DNA from 2 places in the Rhizobium beringeri genome. Region 2 is predicted to be linked to the other one. Evidence: predicted binding sites of a transcription regulator. Region 2 holds the regulator's gene; the other holds the start of a gene.

Region 1 (8,030 bases), 410 kb from region 2:
TCGGCGGTGACGATGAAGGCGCTCGGCTTCGAAATTCCGAAGGAACGCCTGCGCATGGCCGGTTGCGGCGGTTTCGGCGACGTCATGAACACCCTCGAAATGGCGGTCTCCGGCTCCACCTACGTCACTGGCGAGCGCTTCACCGCCGCCGACGTCTATGTCGGCTCGCATATCGGCTGGGGCCTCGGTTTCGGCAGCATAGAGAAGCGCCAGGCCTTCGTCGATTATTTCGGCCGCATCAGCGAGCGTGAGGCCTACAAGCGCGCGAATGCGCTGGACAACGAGGCCGGCAAAACGATGCAGGCCGCCTGACCGTCAATCCCGGCGCGGCCAGACCGACGCGCCGGGAATATCAGCCGTCAGGCGAGCGGCATGTGAATGTTCGTCAGAAGCTCGGTCGGCGGCACCTCGCGCGGATTATTGAGATATTCCTCGAACATGACCCTGTCCTTCAACTGCCGACCGGATTTCGGCAGCCATTCGGCAAAGAGCCACTGATAGGATTTGGGCATATTGGCATAGGGGCCCTTGTGGCGCAGCACCGCATAATCACCGCCCTCGATCGTGCGCCGCTCGAACGGCGCATCGGCCGGCACGTCGGCAGCGCCGGTGACGCAGGCGATCGAGCGCAGCTTTTCGAGCGGCACAAGATCGGGATCGTCCAGATAGACGCCGATCATCCGCATGTCGGGCTTGGCGAGGCCGCGGGCGTAAAGCGTGCCGAACAGCGTCTCGAAGGCCTTGTCGATCTGCATGTAGGAACCGGTATGGGCAACGCCGATCAGCTCGATCGGCGCGATCTCGCGTATGGTAACGTCTAACATGACTTTGGTCTTTCCGTCAGGTGAGGGCTCATAGGCTGTGTGGCTTCCCTCTTTCCGGTAGCGGGCCGGCGGCATGCCGTAGACCGACTTGAAAATACGATTGAAGGATTGGAGATTGGGATAGCCTGATCGCTTCGCAATTTCACTGACGGCAAGTTCCGTGCGGACGATCTCGCCCGCCGCGTGATGCAGCCTGAGCCGCTTGACGGTTGCCGCCAGCGTCTCGCCGTAAATCGCCCGGTAGATCCTGTGCCAGTGATAGCTCGACATGCAGGCGATCTCGGCAAGGCGCTCCATATCCAGCTCCTCGTCCAGGTGGTCGTGAATATAGGCCGAAACCCGTCTCAGACGGTTTTCATAAAGTGCCCATGCCGTTTCGCCATTCATGTCGGAACCTCGTGCAAATCGATCGGCTTGAGAGAACCATAACCGGATTTGACAAATCCTGCGGACTTGAACCTTCGGCGAATCCTGCGTAGACCGGAATTCCGGCTCGAACCCAAAAGGAATGATAGATGCCGGATTTTTCAACATTAATGCTCTTTGCCGCCGCAGCGCTGGTGCTGACGGCCACGCCCGGCCCCGACATGCTGCTGATCGCCTCCCGCAGTGTCAGCCAGGGACGCGCTGCCGGTTTCCTGACCTATGCCGGAATCGCGCTCGGCACCTATTGCCACGCCCTTGCCGCAGCATTTGGGCTGTCACAGCTCTTCATGACCGTGCCTGCCGCCTATGAAACAGTGCGCTGGGCCGGCTGTTGCTATCTTCTCTGTCTCGCATACAAGACGGTCCGCTCGGAAGGCGCCGCCTTTCAGCCGGCATCGACGCTGAAGCGGCTGTCGGGCCGGCGTATCTTCTTTGCGGGCCTTGCCACCAATCTGCTCAATCCGAAGATGGCGCTCTTCGTCATTGCGCTCTTTCCGCAATTCGTGAATGCGTCAGCCGGATCGCTGACGATGCAGATGCTGATACTTGCAAGCGTCCTGAACAGTATCGGTCTCGTCGTGAATGGCGCCGTGATTTTCCTCGGAAGCACGATCCATTCGAGACTTCAATCGGCGAGCCGTTTCCCGAAGTTGCCGCAATATATCCTGGCAACGGTCTTCACCGGGCTCGGCTGCCGCCTTGCGTTGCAGCCGCGAAACTGAACATCGAGTGACCACCGTCGTTGAAAACAAAACCGGCTGCGAAATCCATGATCTCGCAGCCGGTTTGAATTTCAAACTGTTGTCGGGCGGCAGTTCAGCCGGCAAGTGCCACGGCAACCGCCTCGATCGCTTCATCGGCCTTCGATCCATCGGGGCCGCCGGCCTGCGCCATGTCGGGGCGGCCGCCGCCACCCTTGCCGCCGAGGGCGGCAGATGCGATGCGGACGAGATCGACGGCACTGTAGCGCTGCACGAGATCCGGTGTCACCGCCACGACAGCACTTGCCTTGCCGTCGTCAGACACGCCGACGAGGGCAACGACGCCGGAACCGATGCTGGTCTTGCCGTCATCGGCAAGCCCCTTCAAATCCTTGGGATCGACGCCCGAAATCGCCTTGCCGAGGAACTTGACGCCGGCAACTTCGCGCACGGCATCGACCGAGCCGCCCTGCCCGCCGCCCATGGCGAGTTTGCGCTTGGCGTCGGCCAATTCCTTTTCAAGCTTGCGGCGCTCGTCCATCAGCGCTTCGACACGCGACAGCACTTCGCCCGGCTGCACCTTCAGCGAGGCGGCAAGCGTCTTCACGCGTTCGTCCTGTTCGGCCAGATATTCGCGCGCCGATTCGCCGGTGACGGCCTCGATACGGCGAACGCCGGCGCCGACGGCGCTTTCGCCGAGAACGCGGATCAGTCCGATCTGGCCAGTGGCCCCGACATGCGTGCCGCCACAGAGTTCGATGGAATAAGGCTTGCCTGCCTTGGCGCCGCGCACGCCCTCGCCCATCGCCACGACGCGGACTTCATCGCCATATTTCTCGCCGAACAGCGCCATTGCGCCTTCAGCGATTGCATCGTCGACGCTCATCAGCCTCGTGGTAACCGGCGAATTCTGCAGCACGATCTCGTTCGCCATATCCTCGACGATCTTCAGCTCCTCGGCCGACATCGGCTTCGGATGCGAGACGTCGAAACGCAGGCGCTCGGGCGCGACCAGCGAACCCTTCTGCGCTACATGGGTGCCGAGCACTTCGCGCAGCGCCTCATGCAGCAGATGCGTTGCCGAGTGGTTGGCGCGCAGCCGCGAACGGCGGGCATGATCGACTGTCAGCACGACCGCATCGCCGTCCTTGATCACACCGTCGATGACAGTGCCCTGATGCACGAAGAGGCCCTCGCCCCTCTTCTGCGTATCTGAAATCTCGATCTTGCCGTGGTCGGACGAGATCACGCCGGTATCGCCCACCTGGCCGCCGGATTCGCCGTAGAACGGCGTCTGGCTGACGACGATCTGCACCTTGTCGCCGGCCTTGGCCTCGGCAGCGACAGCGCCGTCCTTGACGATCGCCTGCACCACGCCTTCAGCCGTTTCGGTGTCGTAGCCGAGGAATTCGGTGGCACCGTGTTTTTCCTTAAGCTCGAACCAGACGGTTTCCGTCGCCTTCTCGCCGGAACCGGCCCAGTGCGAGCGGGCTTCGGCCTTCTGGCGCTGCATCGCATCGGTGAAACCGGAGATGTCGACACCGATCTCACGGGCACGCAGTGCATCCTGCGTCAGATCGAGCGGGAAGCCATAGGTGTCGTAGAGCTTGAAGGCGGTCTCGCCATCCAGCATATCGCCCTTGGAAAGATCCGTCGTCGCGTCCGACAGAAGTGACAGGCCGCGTTCCAGCGTCTTGCGGAAGCGGTTTTCCTCCAGCTTCAGCGTTTCCGAGATCAGCGCCTCGGCGCGCACCAGTTCCGGATAGGCGCGGCCCATCTGCTGTACCAGTGTCGGCAACAGCTTGTAGACCAACGGTTCCCTAGCGCCGAGCAGCTGCGCATGGCGCATGGCGCGGCGCATGATGCGGCGCAGCACATAACCGCGACCCTCATTCGACGGAAGCACGCCGTCGGCGATCAGGAAGGCCGAGGAGCGCAGGTGGTCGGCGATGACGCGGTGGCTGGCGCTACCTTCCGCCTTGACGCCCATCGTGTCCTCGATGGTGCCGATCAGCTTGCGGAAGAGATCGGTGTCGAACACGCTCTGAACGCCCTGCAGAATGCAGGCCATGCGCTCCAGCCCCATGCCGGTATCGATCGATGGGCGGGGCAGCGGGTTGCGAACGCCAGGTTCGGTCTGCTCGAACTGCATGAAGACGAGGTTCCAGAATTCCAGGAACCGGTCGCCATCCTCCTCCGGTGAGCCCGGAGGGCCGCCCCAAACATTCTCACCCTGGTCGATGAAGATTTCCGAGCACGGGCCGCAGGGGCCGGTATCGCCCATCTGCCAGAAATTGTCAGAAGTCGGGATGCGGATGATCTTGTCGTCGGAAAAGCCGGCGATCTTCTTCCACAGCGTCGCAGCTTCTTCGTCCTCGGAATAGACGGTCACCAGCAGGCGGTTCTTCGGAAGGTCGAAGCCTTCGGTGACGAGCTTCCAGGCAAGCTCGATCGCATTCTCCTTGAAATAGTCGCCGAAGGAGAAGTTGCCGAGCATCTCGAAGAAGGTCAGATGGCGTGCAGTATAGCCGACATTGTCGAGGTCGTTGTGCTTGCCGCCGGCTCGCACGCATTTCTGCGAAGTCGTCGCCGTCGAATAGGGACGCTTTTCGAGGCCGGTGAAGACGTTCTTGAACTGCACCATGCCGGCATTGGTGAACATCAGCGTCGGGTCGTTGCGCGGCACGAGCGGGCTCGACGGAACGATCTCATGGCCGTTCTTCTTGAAATAGTCGAGGAAGGTCGACCGGATATCGTTCACACCGCTCATGCTATGCCCTTCAATGCTGCCGGAGGCAGGTAAATTTAAATTCATCGGCTTTTAACGTTCACCCCCGCCACTGTCCAGCAGACAAACAAAACCGGCCGCATTCTCATCAGGAATGCGGCCGGTTGGAACTGTCCGATGAGTTTAAGCGCGAAAATTACATTTCCGCAGTGGCATCGCCATCGCCGTCATCGGGGTCCGGTCCGCCGTTCTGCAGGAAGCGGTCGGCGATCAGGCCGGCATTCTGGCGCAGCGACAGTTCGATCTCGCGGGCGAGATCCGGATTGTCGCGCAGGAAAGTCTTGGCGTTTTCACGGCCCTGGCCGAGACGCTGGCTGTTATAGGAGAACCAGGCGCCCGACTTTTCGACGATGCCGGCCTTGACGCCGAGATCGACCAGTTCGCCGGTCTTGGAAACACCCTCGCCATACATGATGTCGAACTCGACCTGCTTGAAGGGCGGCGCCATCTTGTTTTTGACGACCTTGACGCGGGTCTGGTTGCCGATCACCTCTTCGCGCTCCTTGACCGCGCCGATGCGGCGGATGTCGAGGCGCACGGAGGCATAGAATTTCAGCGCATTGCCGCCCGTCGTCGTTTCCGGCGAACCGAACATAACGCCGATCTTCATGCGGATCTGGTTGATGAAGATTACCATGGTGTTCGACTTGGAAATCGAAGCGGTGAGCTTGCGCAGCGCCTGGCTCATCAGTCGTGCCTGCAGGCCGGGAAGGCTGTCGCCCATCTCGCCTTCGATTTCGGCGCGCGGCGTCAGTGCGGCGACCGAGTCGACGACCAGAACGTCGACGGCGCCGGAGCGCACCAGCGTATCGGTGATTTCGAGCGCCTGCTCACCGGTATCGGGCTGCGAGATCAGAAGGTTCTGCAGGTCGACGCCGAGCTTGCGGGCATAGACGGGATCGAGCGCATGTTCGGCATCGACGAAGGCGCAGATGCCGCCCTTCTTCTGTGCTTCGGCAATCGTCTGCAGTGCAAGCGTCGTCTTACCAGAGCTTTCCGGCCCGTAGATCTCGATGATGCGGCCCCTCGGCAGGCCACCAACGCCGAGTGCAATATCGAGGCCAAGCGAGCCGGTCGAGATCGTCTCGATCTCGACAACATTCTCGTTGGAGCCGAGTTTCATGATCGAGCCCTTGCCGAACGACCGCTCTATCTGTGAGAGTGCCGCTTCAAGCGCCTTGCTTTTGTCCACCGATTTGTCCTCTACCAGCCGCAATGAATTCTGAGACATCCGATCCACCTTTAGGTTATTGAAGCCGCTCAAGCAATGTCGAGTTTGTACCCTATTTGTTCCATTTTCGCAATAGGCGATCAAATAATTGAAAGAAAAAGGTAAAACGGCCCGTGTTCTGTATTTGTTTTATCGATGAAAAGCAACGGCTTAGGTCTGAAGTGCTGGCGCGAGCGGTGCAATGCGCATCGCATCGATTCGCACTCCGGGCGTCGGGAGAGCGGCTCAGATGACAAAAAGAATTCTCGTTCTCGGCGGTGCCCATATCGACCGGCGTGGCCGCATCTCGGGCGAGACGGCGCCTGGCGCCAGCAATCCCGGCACTTGGTTCGAGGAGCCGGGCGGCGGTGGCTTCAATGCGGCGCGCAACCTCGCAAGGCTTGGTTTTCAGGTGACGATGATCTCGCCGCGCGGCGGCGATCCGATGGGCGAGATGGTCGGAGAAGCTGCCGATTTCGCCGGCATTGACGACCGGCCTTTCGTCTTCCTCGACCGCAAGACGCCGAGCTATACGGCAATCATCGAGAAGGACGGCAATCTGGTGATCGCCCTTGCCGACATGGATCTCTACCGCTTCTTCGTGCCGCGGCGTCTCTCCATCCGCTGGGTGCGGGAGGCCTTCGCCGCCCATGATTTCATCCTCTTCGACGCCAACCTGCCGGAAGAGACGATCGCGGCGATCGTCGCGAAGGCTCGTTCACTCGCCAAGCCCGTTGCGGCAATCGCCATCTCGCCGGCCAAGGTCGTCAGGCTGAAACCCTGCATCGGGGAAATCGACTACCTGTTTCTGAATGAGGCTGAAGCCGCCGCCCTTGCCGGTGAGCGGTCGGAAGAGGCTGCCGGCTGGCCGCCATTGCTGAATGAGATCGGCATCAGGAACGCCGTCGTCACCCGCGGCCGGCGCGAGCTCGTCGCGCTTTGCGATGGCCGCGCCGTGACGTTGCAGCCGCCGATCGCCGACACCGTCGCCGATGTTACGGGTGCAGGCGATTCTCTTGCGGCCGGTACACTCGCCGCATTGATATCAGGCCTGCCGCTCGAAGAAGCCGTCCGCCACGGCACTGCGGCCGCCATACTGACCGTGCAGTCGCGGCACGCCGTCAACGAAAATCTGACGCCCGATCTGCTGAATGAGGCGCTTGCCCTTGTTCCCCAGGTCAGAATTCTGCATTGAAGCGGCTAATTAAATAGTTGAGCATGATGTCGTCCGAAAACCGCTCACACTTTTCGGCATCATGCTCTGTCGATCACAGGACAAGACCATGACCAAGCCCATCTCCCCTCTTCTGCCGATCGCCTATTCGAAGGAAGTCGCCAGCGCCAAGCAGCGCGGCGCGCCGCTGGTGGCGCTGGAATCGACCATCATCACCCACGGCATGCCCTATCCCGGCAATATCGAAATGGCCCGCAGCGTCGAGGCGATCATCCGCGAACAGGGTGCTGTGCCGGCAACGATCGCCGTCATTCACGGCACGCTGCATATCGGTCTTGAAGCCGCGGAACTGGAGCAACTCGCCAAGGCGACCGAAGTGATGAAGGTGTCGCGCGCCGATCTCGCCTTCGCCATCGCCGAGCGCCGCACCGGTGCCACCACCGTCGCGGCGACGATGATCGCGGCGGCGCGCGCTGGCATCCGTGTCTTTGCCACAGGCGGCATCGGCGGCGTGCATCGCGGCGCCGAGGAAAGCTTCGACATATCAGCCGATCTCGAGGAACTGGCGCGCACCGGCGTCATCGTCGTCTGCGCCGGCGCCAAGGCGATCCTCGACATTCCAAAGACGCTGGAAGTGCTGGAAACCCGCGGCGTGCCTGTCGTCACCTATGAGAGCGAGGAATTTCCCGCCTTCTGGTCGCGCTCCTCGGGCATCCGCAGCCCGCTGTCGTTGAACAGCCCGGCCGCCATCGCCAATTTCCAGACGGTGCGCGAGCAGCTCGGCGTCGACGGCGGCATGCTCGTCGCCAATCCGGTACCGGAGGCCGACGAGATCGCGCGCGAGGAGATGGAAATCTATATCGAGCGGGCGCTCGACAGCGCCGAGCGCGACGAAGTCACCGGCAAG
Region 2 (8,030 bases):
GATGCGGATCAGCTGGTTGTACTTGGCAAGACGGTCGGAACGCGACAGCGAGCCGGTCTTGATCTGACCGCAGTTGGTGGCGACCGCGAGATCGGCGATGGTCGAATCTTCGGTCTCTCCGGAGCGGTGGGACATGACGGCGGTGTAAGCCGCCTTGTGCGCCGTGTTGACGGCATCGAGCGTTTCCGTCAGCGAGCCGATCTGGTTGACCTTGACGAGGATCGAGTTGGCGACGCCCATGCGGATGCCGTCGCGAAGACGGGCGGAGTTGGTAACGAAGAGATCGTCGCCGACGAGCTGGGTCTTCTTGCCGGCCAGGTCGGTCAGCGTCTTCCAGCCGTCCCAGTCGTCTTCGGCCATGCCGTCCTCGATCGAGATGATCGGATACTTGGCGGCGAGTTCGGCCAGATATTCGGCCATGGCGCCCGATTCCAGCGTGCGGCCTTCACCTTCGAGAACGTATTTGCCGTCCTTGAAGAATTCGGTTGAGGCGCAGTCGAGGCCGAGGTAGATGTCCTCGCCCGGCTTGTAGCCGGCTTTCTCGATCGACTTGACGATGAAGTCGAGGGCTTCCGAAGCGCTCTTCAGACCCGGTGCGAAACCGCCTTCGTCGCCGACATTGGTGTTATGGCCCTGCGCGGCAAGTTCCTTGCGCAGCGTATGGAAGACTTCCGACCCCATGCGCACGGCTTCGGCGATCGAATCGGCGCCGACCGGCAGGATCATGAACTCCTGGAAATCGATCGGATTGTCGGCATGGGCGCCGCCGTTGATGATGTTCATCATCGGTACCGGCAGCAGGCTGGCGGAAGCGCCGCCGACATAACGGTAGAGCGGCAGGCCGGACGCCTGGGCGGCAGCCTTGGCGACGGCGAGCGACACGCCGAGGATGGCGTTGGCGCCGAGGCGCGACTTGTTCGGCGTGCCGTCCAGCTCGATCATGATGTTGTCGATCTGGATCTGGTTCTCGGCGTCGATGCCACCGATCGCGTCGAAGATCTCGGTGTTGGCGGCTTCCACCGCTTTTTCGACACCCTTGCCCAGGTAGCGCTTGCCGCCGTCGCGCAGCTCGACCGCCTCATGCGCACCCGTCGAGGCGCCCGAGGGAACGGCCGCGCGGCCCATGCTGCCATCTTCGAGATAGACATCGACTTCGACGGTGGGGTTGCCACGGCTATCGAGAATCTCGCGGGCAATGATATCGGTGATTGCAGTCATGGGTTCTTCCTGCTCGGTGGGTGATAAGTCGGTTCGAAACCTGTCTTAGTCGAAGGCGTGCAAATTACAATGCTGCAATTTCCAGCCTTCGAACCAGCGTTCGGATCTCGCCTAAAGCGCGTCGCGATCTTTCAGATTCGCTTGCCACGCTTTAGGTCTTTGGCTTTCCGCATGTCGTTGTCGCAAAACCGCTGCACACTTTTTCGCGACATGCCTATAGCACGATCATGTCAGGCTGTTGAACGTCAAGCCTTGGCGACCGCATCGAAGGCAAGCAGCTTTTCAAGCAGCCGCGGCATGTCCTTGAGATAGACCATGTTGGGGCCGTCCGAAGGTGCATTGTCGGGGTCCTGGTGGGTTTCGACGAAGACGCCGGCAATACCGGCAGCCACTGCTGCGCGCGCCAGTGTTTCCACGAATTCCCGCTGACCGCCGGAGGAATCGCCCTGCCCGCCCGGCTGCGCCACGGAATGGGTGGCATCGAAGATAACGGGCGCGCCCATAGCCGCCATGATCGGCAGCGAACGCATGTCGGAAACCAGCGTATTATAACCGAAGGAGGCGCCGCGCTCGCACAGCAGCACGTTCGGATTGCCGCTGGCATTGAGCTTCCTCAGGACGTTCTTCATGTCCCAGGGAGCGAGGAACTGGCCCTTCTTGACATTGACGACGCGGCCGGTCTTGGCGGCGGCGATGAGAAGGTCGGTCTGTCGGCAAAGGAAGGCCGGGATCTGCAGGACGTCGACGACCTTTGCCACCTCGGCGCATTGCTCGGCGGTATGAACGTCGGTCAGGACAGGAAAGCCGAATTCCTTCTTGAGGTCGGCAAAGACCTCCATGCCCTTTTCGATTCCGATGCCGCGTTCAGCCGAGAGCGAGGTGCGGTTCGCCTTGTCGAAGGAGCTCTTGTAGACGAGGCCGATGCCGAGCTTTCCGCAAAGCTCTTTCAGCGTACCGGCAACCATAAAGGCGTGGTCGCGGCTCTCCATCTGGCAGGGACCGGCAATCAGCGACAGGCGGCCGGTATTGGAAAAGGTGACCTGGCCTTGGCCTTCGCCGATCTTGACTTCGGAATTCGTCTCAGTGCTCATCGTGTCTCCTCGAAGGCGAAGAGCGTGCCCTGCCCGGGCGCGGGCTTCACCAGAATGCGATTGTTCTTGCGCGTGTATGTCACCCCGTTAGCAGCCAAATGCGCTTCTGTCACGGCAAGATCAGCGACAATGAAGAGGATTGCCCGGCCACGCAGGCCGCGATCGGCGGATGAGCCTGCGATCTCGAAATAGGCTTCCAGCCCTTCCGGCGTCATCAGGCTGATTTTCACGTTCGACGCCGCGACATTGACGCCGAAACCGGTTTTCTCGACTGCCGCTTGCGCCACGGCAAGGCCGACGAAGGCGGCGAAAGCGGCGGCATCAGGCGCGCAGAGCGCGATCTCGGCAATGCCGGTGACGCCATTGGCATGCGTTTCCAGCGCGCCGCGGTCGGCCGGCAGCGGATTGACGCGCTCGACGCTGAAAAGGAAGAGATCGGGCGCGCGCAAGTCGCCGGCAAAGGCCAGCTTGAAACCGGCAATGCTCTCGGAACCGTCCGGCATCGTCATCGGCCGGGTGAACTGCAGCATCTCGCCGGCGCTCGATCCGTTGCCGACGAAGTTCTGATGATCGATGCTGGCATCCTTACTACCGAAGGCAAGCCCCGAAAGTCCCTCCTCGCCGCAGCGGAAGCGGAAGGCCCGGTTGCGGGCGGTGAAGACATTGCCTAGGCGCGCCGATGCCTCGCTCTCCTCGACACTCGCAATCCCCAGCGGTTCCAGATAGGTCTTGTCAGCAAAAAAGACGCAGGCGTTTTCCGTTCCGAAGCGATGGCGTGCATCGGCGGCAACGGTGAAGCCGAGCTTGCCGAGCCTCTCGCGCGCCAGATCGATATTGACGACGGGCAGCACGACATGATCCAGCGGGTGCGGTTTGGCGGAATGCTCGTTCATGATATCCCTCCTGGAAACGGCAAGAGATGTGCGACGGCGCGCCCCTCAATGCAAGAGATGTGTCCCAATCCGGCGAATGAAAATAAAAATCTCAACGAGTTGGCACCAAGTTTTACGGAAATTTAGCTACTTGCGGAACACATATGGAACATATAGTGTCTGTTCTGGATTTGTTTCAATCACGAGGTCACAACGTCGATGCTCACGCGCAAACAACAGGAGCTTCTCCTTTTCATTCATGAGCGCATGAAGGAATCCGGCGTTCCGCCATCTTTCGACGAAATGAAGGATGCCCTGGACCTCGCCTCCAAGTCCGGGATTCACCGGCTGATTACGGCGCTCGAGGAACGTGGCTTCATTCGCCGCCTACCGAATCGCGCCCGCGCGCTCGAGGTCATCAAGCTTCCGGAAGCCTACAGCCCCAGCATTCAGCCCCGGCGCGGCTTTTCGCCGAGCGTCATCGAGGGCAGCCTTGGCAAGCCGCAGCCGGTCGCTAATCCTGCTCCCGCAAAACCCGTCGCCGACAACGGCAACTCGGTCTCCGTGCCGGTCATGGGCCGTATCGCCGCCGGCGTTCCGATCTCGGCGATCCAGAACAACACCCACGACATCGTCGTTCCTGCCGACATGCTCGGTTCCGGTGAACATTATGCGCTGGAGGTCAAAGGCGATTCGATGATCGACGCCGGCATTTTCGACGGCGACACCGTGATCATTCGCAACGGCAGCACCGCAAGCCCTGGCGACATCGTCGTTGCTCTCGTCGACGACGAGGAAGCGACACTCAAGCGCTTCCGCCGCAAGGGCGCCTCGATCGCACTGGAAGCGGCCAACCCGGCCTACGAGACCCGGATTTTCGGGCCGGATCGCGTCAAGGTTCAGGGCAAGCTCGTCGGCCTCATTCGCCGCTATCACTGACATCAGGCAGTCCGGATTCGGCAAAACTGTTGCTGCGCCAATCATAGGCGCGATGCCGCATCCACGGCCGCGACAATGCATCGAATGCGGTTGCGACCTCCAGGCCGGCGTCGGCGAAGCGCAACTCGACGGAACCGGTCCTGCGCAGCGTTTCGCCGGTGAAGAGCGTCGCCCCTGAGCGGCAGCTGTTGAAGCGCAGTCGGACCGACGTCACGACGATATCGGCCGCATCGCATGCCGGACCGAGATAGGCGGCGTTATCGATGACAGCAACCACATGACCATTGCCAAGCCTTGATGTGCACCAGGCCTTCTTGACGCAGGAAAAGCGGTTTGCTTCACCACCAGCTGCAGCCGCCCGCATCGCCGACCTTGCTTCGTTCTGCTGATCGCGGGAAAGCCTGACGCGGCGGTCTTCTCCCTCCGGCGGGATAGCAGGACCCTCCAGCATCTTCGGCGGGTGATGCGTCGGCAGGACCAGCGCTCTCTGCCACTGGTCGAAGATGAAATCCGGCGGTCTTTCACGGTTGGACGCCATGGCCGCCGCCTCGACGATTGCGACGAGACCACCATCCTCCGAAATCACCAGATCCGGCGGCCGGGGAGCCGGCAGAAGCAGCAGGATGAGCGTCGAGACCACGATGATCGATGTGCCGATATGGCGCAGCCGGGTGCGGAGCAGCGTCAGCAGCAGAAAGCCTGCGACGGCTATCGCGAAATACCAGGCGGGCAAGCGGCCGATGCCGATATCGCCACCCCAGCCGGACACCGTCTTTGCGACAGCGATCACCAGATCGAGGCCGAATCCGACGACCTTCCAAGGCAAAACGTCCAGACCGAAAGGCATGAGCAGCATCGCCAGCAGGCCAGCCGGCATGATGATGAAGGAGATGATCGGCATCGTCGCGAGGTTTGCCGGCAGGCCGTAGGCGGTCAGGCGATGAAAATGCTCGATGGAAAACAGCGCGGTGGAAAAGCCGCCGATCAGCGAGGTCAGAAAGACGCCGCCGAAGAAACCCGCAACCGTAACGATGGGCCGAAACACCGGCAGCTTCAGGAAGGCGTTTTCGCGGACGCGCCGGTCCTTCCACAGCTGATAGCCCGATACCAGCGCCAAGGTCGCGGCAAAGGACATCTGGAAGCTCGGACCCAAGACCTCGGACGGTGAAATGGCGAGGATGACAAGCGCAGAGAGAGCGACATTGCGCAGGCTGATCGACGGCCGGTCGAAGAAGACGGCAATCAACATGATGGCCATCATGATGAATGCGCGTTCGGCCGAGACCGCAAAGCCGGAAATCAGGAAATAGGCGGTGACGGCGATGAGCGCGCCGGCAGCAGCAATCTTCTTGGTCGGATAGGCCTGGGCGACGCCGGGAAAGAGGCTGAGCAGCATCCGGAAACCGACGAAGAAGATGCCGGCAGACAGTGCCATGTTGAGGCCGGAGATGGCGATGATATGAGCCAGACCGGACTGGCGCAGCGCCTCCGTCGTCTCATTCGAGATTGCGCGCCGCTCGTCCGTCACCAGAGCAGCGGCGAAAGCGCCGGTGTCGCCGGGCAGGATCGACCTTATGCGGTCACCGATACCGCTGCGCAGCCGGTAGAGTCCTTCGAGCAGCGCTTCCGTTGTCGATCTGGCCGCCTGCGGACCTGCCTGCAAATCGACCTTTGTCGGCGCACCGTAGAAGAAGCCGTTGGCGCCGATGCCATCGAAATAAGCACCGAAGGAGAAGTCGTTGAGCTCAGGAAGCGCTGGACCTGCCGGCGGCGTCAGCCGTGCCCTGCCGGTGATAATGTCACCGATCTCGAAGGGCACATCCGCGCCGCGGGCGATCGCGGTTATGCGCCCCGGCGGCCGCTTCACCTCCGGTGCCTCAGTGTCGGTGACGGCAAGAATATAGCGCCACCGCCCGCGACCATCGCCTTCGCGCCGCTCGACACGGCCGGTCACCGTCGTCGTCACGGCGGAATCGAGGATCACGGTCGAGGCCCGCCGGCTCTCGAGCTGCGCAGACACCACGCCGCAGGCCACAAGCGCAAGCGCCAGCAGCGTTGCCCGCAATGCCGCCCGGCTGCGGCTGGCGATGAGAACCGCGACGATCAGCACCAATAGGCAGAGCAGCGATGCTACCAGCGGGAAGTCCGATGCCGCTAGAAACCAGAAGGCTGAGCCGGCGCCGAGGAAGACCGGCGAGAACAGCAGCAGACGGCCGTGGTCCGCCTCTTCGCCCAGTATGCGCATGCCGGCACGCAGTGATTGCGAGGCTGCTGCCGGCAACCGGTGGCGCCACGGTGTCGCCGACTGCGTCCTTGCCGGCCGCGTCACCACGACAGGCGAAGAAAAACCGGCGGAGTCGGCAAGGCCGGCGCCTGCTTCCGGCCGCAATTCGACTGTCGTCAACTCCTGCATGTGCCGCCCAAGGTCATCCGCCCAGGCAGGCAGAATGCAACCACCAATCAAATCCGGCAAGAATAATCGATTGAAAAGTGAGGGAAAATTGAAAGAGCCAAAAGAGCAGTCGAATCATCGGCTTCCGATATGCACGCGGCTCATCGCTGCAGTGCCTAAAAGGTGATACTGCAATGCACAAAATGCCATCACGGTAACTTGGCATTAGCCTCGCGATCATATAGCTATCGGTGAGGACGCTTAACCCCTATGGCGCTTTTATGGCGCCACCGCCATTTCGGAGGATCAGCATGACGGATCAAAGCGCTACAATAAAAATCGGTGACAAATCAGTCGACCTTGCCGTTAAAAGCGGCACGATCGGCCCGAGCGTCATCGATATCGGTGCCCTCTACAAGAACACGGCTTCCTTCACCTACGATCCGGGTTTCACGTCGACTGCATCCTGTGAATCGAAAATCACCTACATCGACGGCGACGAAGGTGTCCTGCTGCATCGCGGCTATCCGATCGAGCAGCTCGCCGAACATGGCGACTTCCTCGAGGTCTGCTACCTCTTGCTTTACGGCGAACTGCCGACCACCGTGCAGAAGAAGGATTTCGATTATCGCGTCACGCACCACACCATGGTGCACGAGCAGATGAGCCGCTTCTTTACCGGCTTCCGCCGCGATGCGCATCCTATGGCCGTCATGTGCGGCTGCGTCGGCGCGCTGTCGGCCTTCTACCACGACTCCACAGACATCACCGATCCGCACCAGCGCATGGTCGCCAGCCTGCGCATGATCGCCAAGATGCCGACGCTTGCCGCCATGGCCTACAAGTACCATATCGGCCAGCCCTTCGTTTACCCGAAGAACGACCTCGACTACGCCTCGAACTTCCTGCGCATGTGTTTTGCCGTGCCGTGCGAGGAATATGTGGTCAATCCAGTGCTTGCCCGCGCCATGGACCGCATCTTCATCCTGCATGCCGATCATGAGCAGAACGCCTCGACCTCGACCGTCCGTCTCGCCGGTTCGTCGGGCGCCAACCCGTTCGCCTGCATCGCCGCCGGCATCGCCTGCCTCTGGGGCCCCGCGCATGGCGGCGCCAACGAAGCAGCGCTCAACATGCTGAATGAGATCGGCTCGGTCGACCACATTCCGGAATATATCGCCCGCGCCAAAGACAAGAACGATCCGTTCCGCCTGATGGGCTTCGGTCACCGCGTCTACAAGAACTACGATCCGCGCGCCAAGATCATGCAGAAGACGACGCATGAAGTGCTCGGCGAACTCGGCATCAAGGATGATCCGTTGCTCGAAGTGGCGATGGAGCTGGAGCGCATCGCGCTCACCGACGAATATTTCATCGAAAAGAAGCTCTATCCGAACATCGACTTCTATTCCGGCATCACGCTGAAGGCGCTGGGCTTCCCCACGACCATGTTCACCGTGCTCTTCGCTCTCGCCCGCACCGTCGGCTGGATCGCGCAGTGGAACGAGATGATCGAGG

Evidence for each region. Region 2 encodes LexA, which represses DNA repair genes until DNA is damaged. Its sites were predicted from a motif close to TGTTCNNNNTGTGTTCNG; they were not measured.
Region 1: a site for LexA is predicted at 6,085-6,102, ahead of recA (recombinase RecA). Genes of this name have one in related genera too.

Annotation. Positions count from the first base shown of each region.
Region 1 is NZ_SILG01000001.1:2,111,549-2,119,578, forward strand. Features, by position in the region: gene ELH03_RS10735 (glutathione S-transferase family protein) at 1-312, shown strand, start outside; gene ELH03_RS10740 (AraC family transcriptional regulator) at 360-1,211, opposite strand; gene ELH03_RS10745 (LysE family translocator) at 1,340-1,972, shown strand; gene alaS (alanine--tRNA ligase) at 2,067-4,721, opposite strand; gene recA (recombinase RecA) at 4,876-5,970, opposite strand; gene ELH03_RS10760 (carbohydrate kinase family protein) at 6,200-7,144, shown strand; gene ELH03_RS10765 (pseudouridine-5'-phosphate glycosidase) at 7,233-8,030, shown strand, end outside.
Region 2 is NZ_SILG01000001.1:1,697,427-1,705,456, reverse strand. Features, by position in the region: gene eno (phosphopyruvate hydratase) at 1-1,218, opposite strand, end outside; gene kdsA (3-deoxy-8-phosphooctulonate synthase) at 1,464-2,309, opposite strand; gene ELH03_RS08725 (VOC family protein) at 2,306-3,202, opposite strand; gene lexA (transcriptional repressor LexA) at 3,401-4,120, shown strand; gene ELH03_RS08715 (ComEC/Rec2 family competence protein) at 4,101-6,533, opposite strand; gene gltA (citrate synthase) at 6,824-8,030, shown strand, end outside.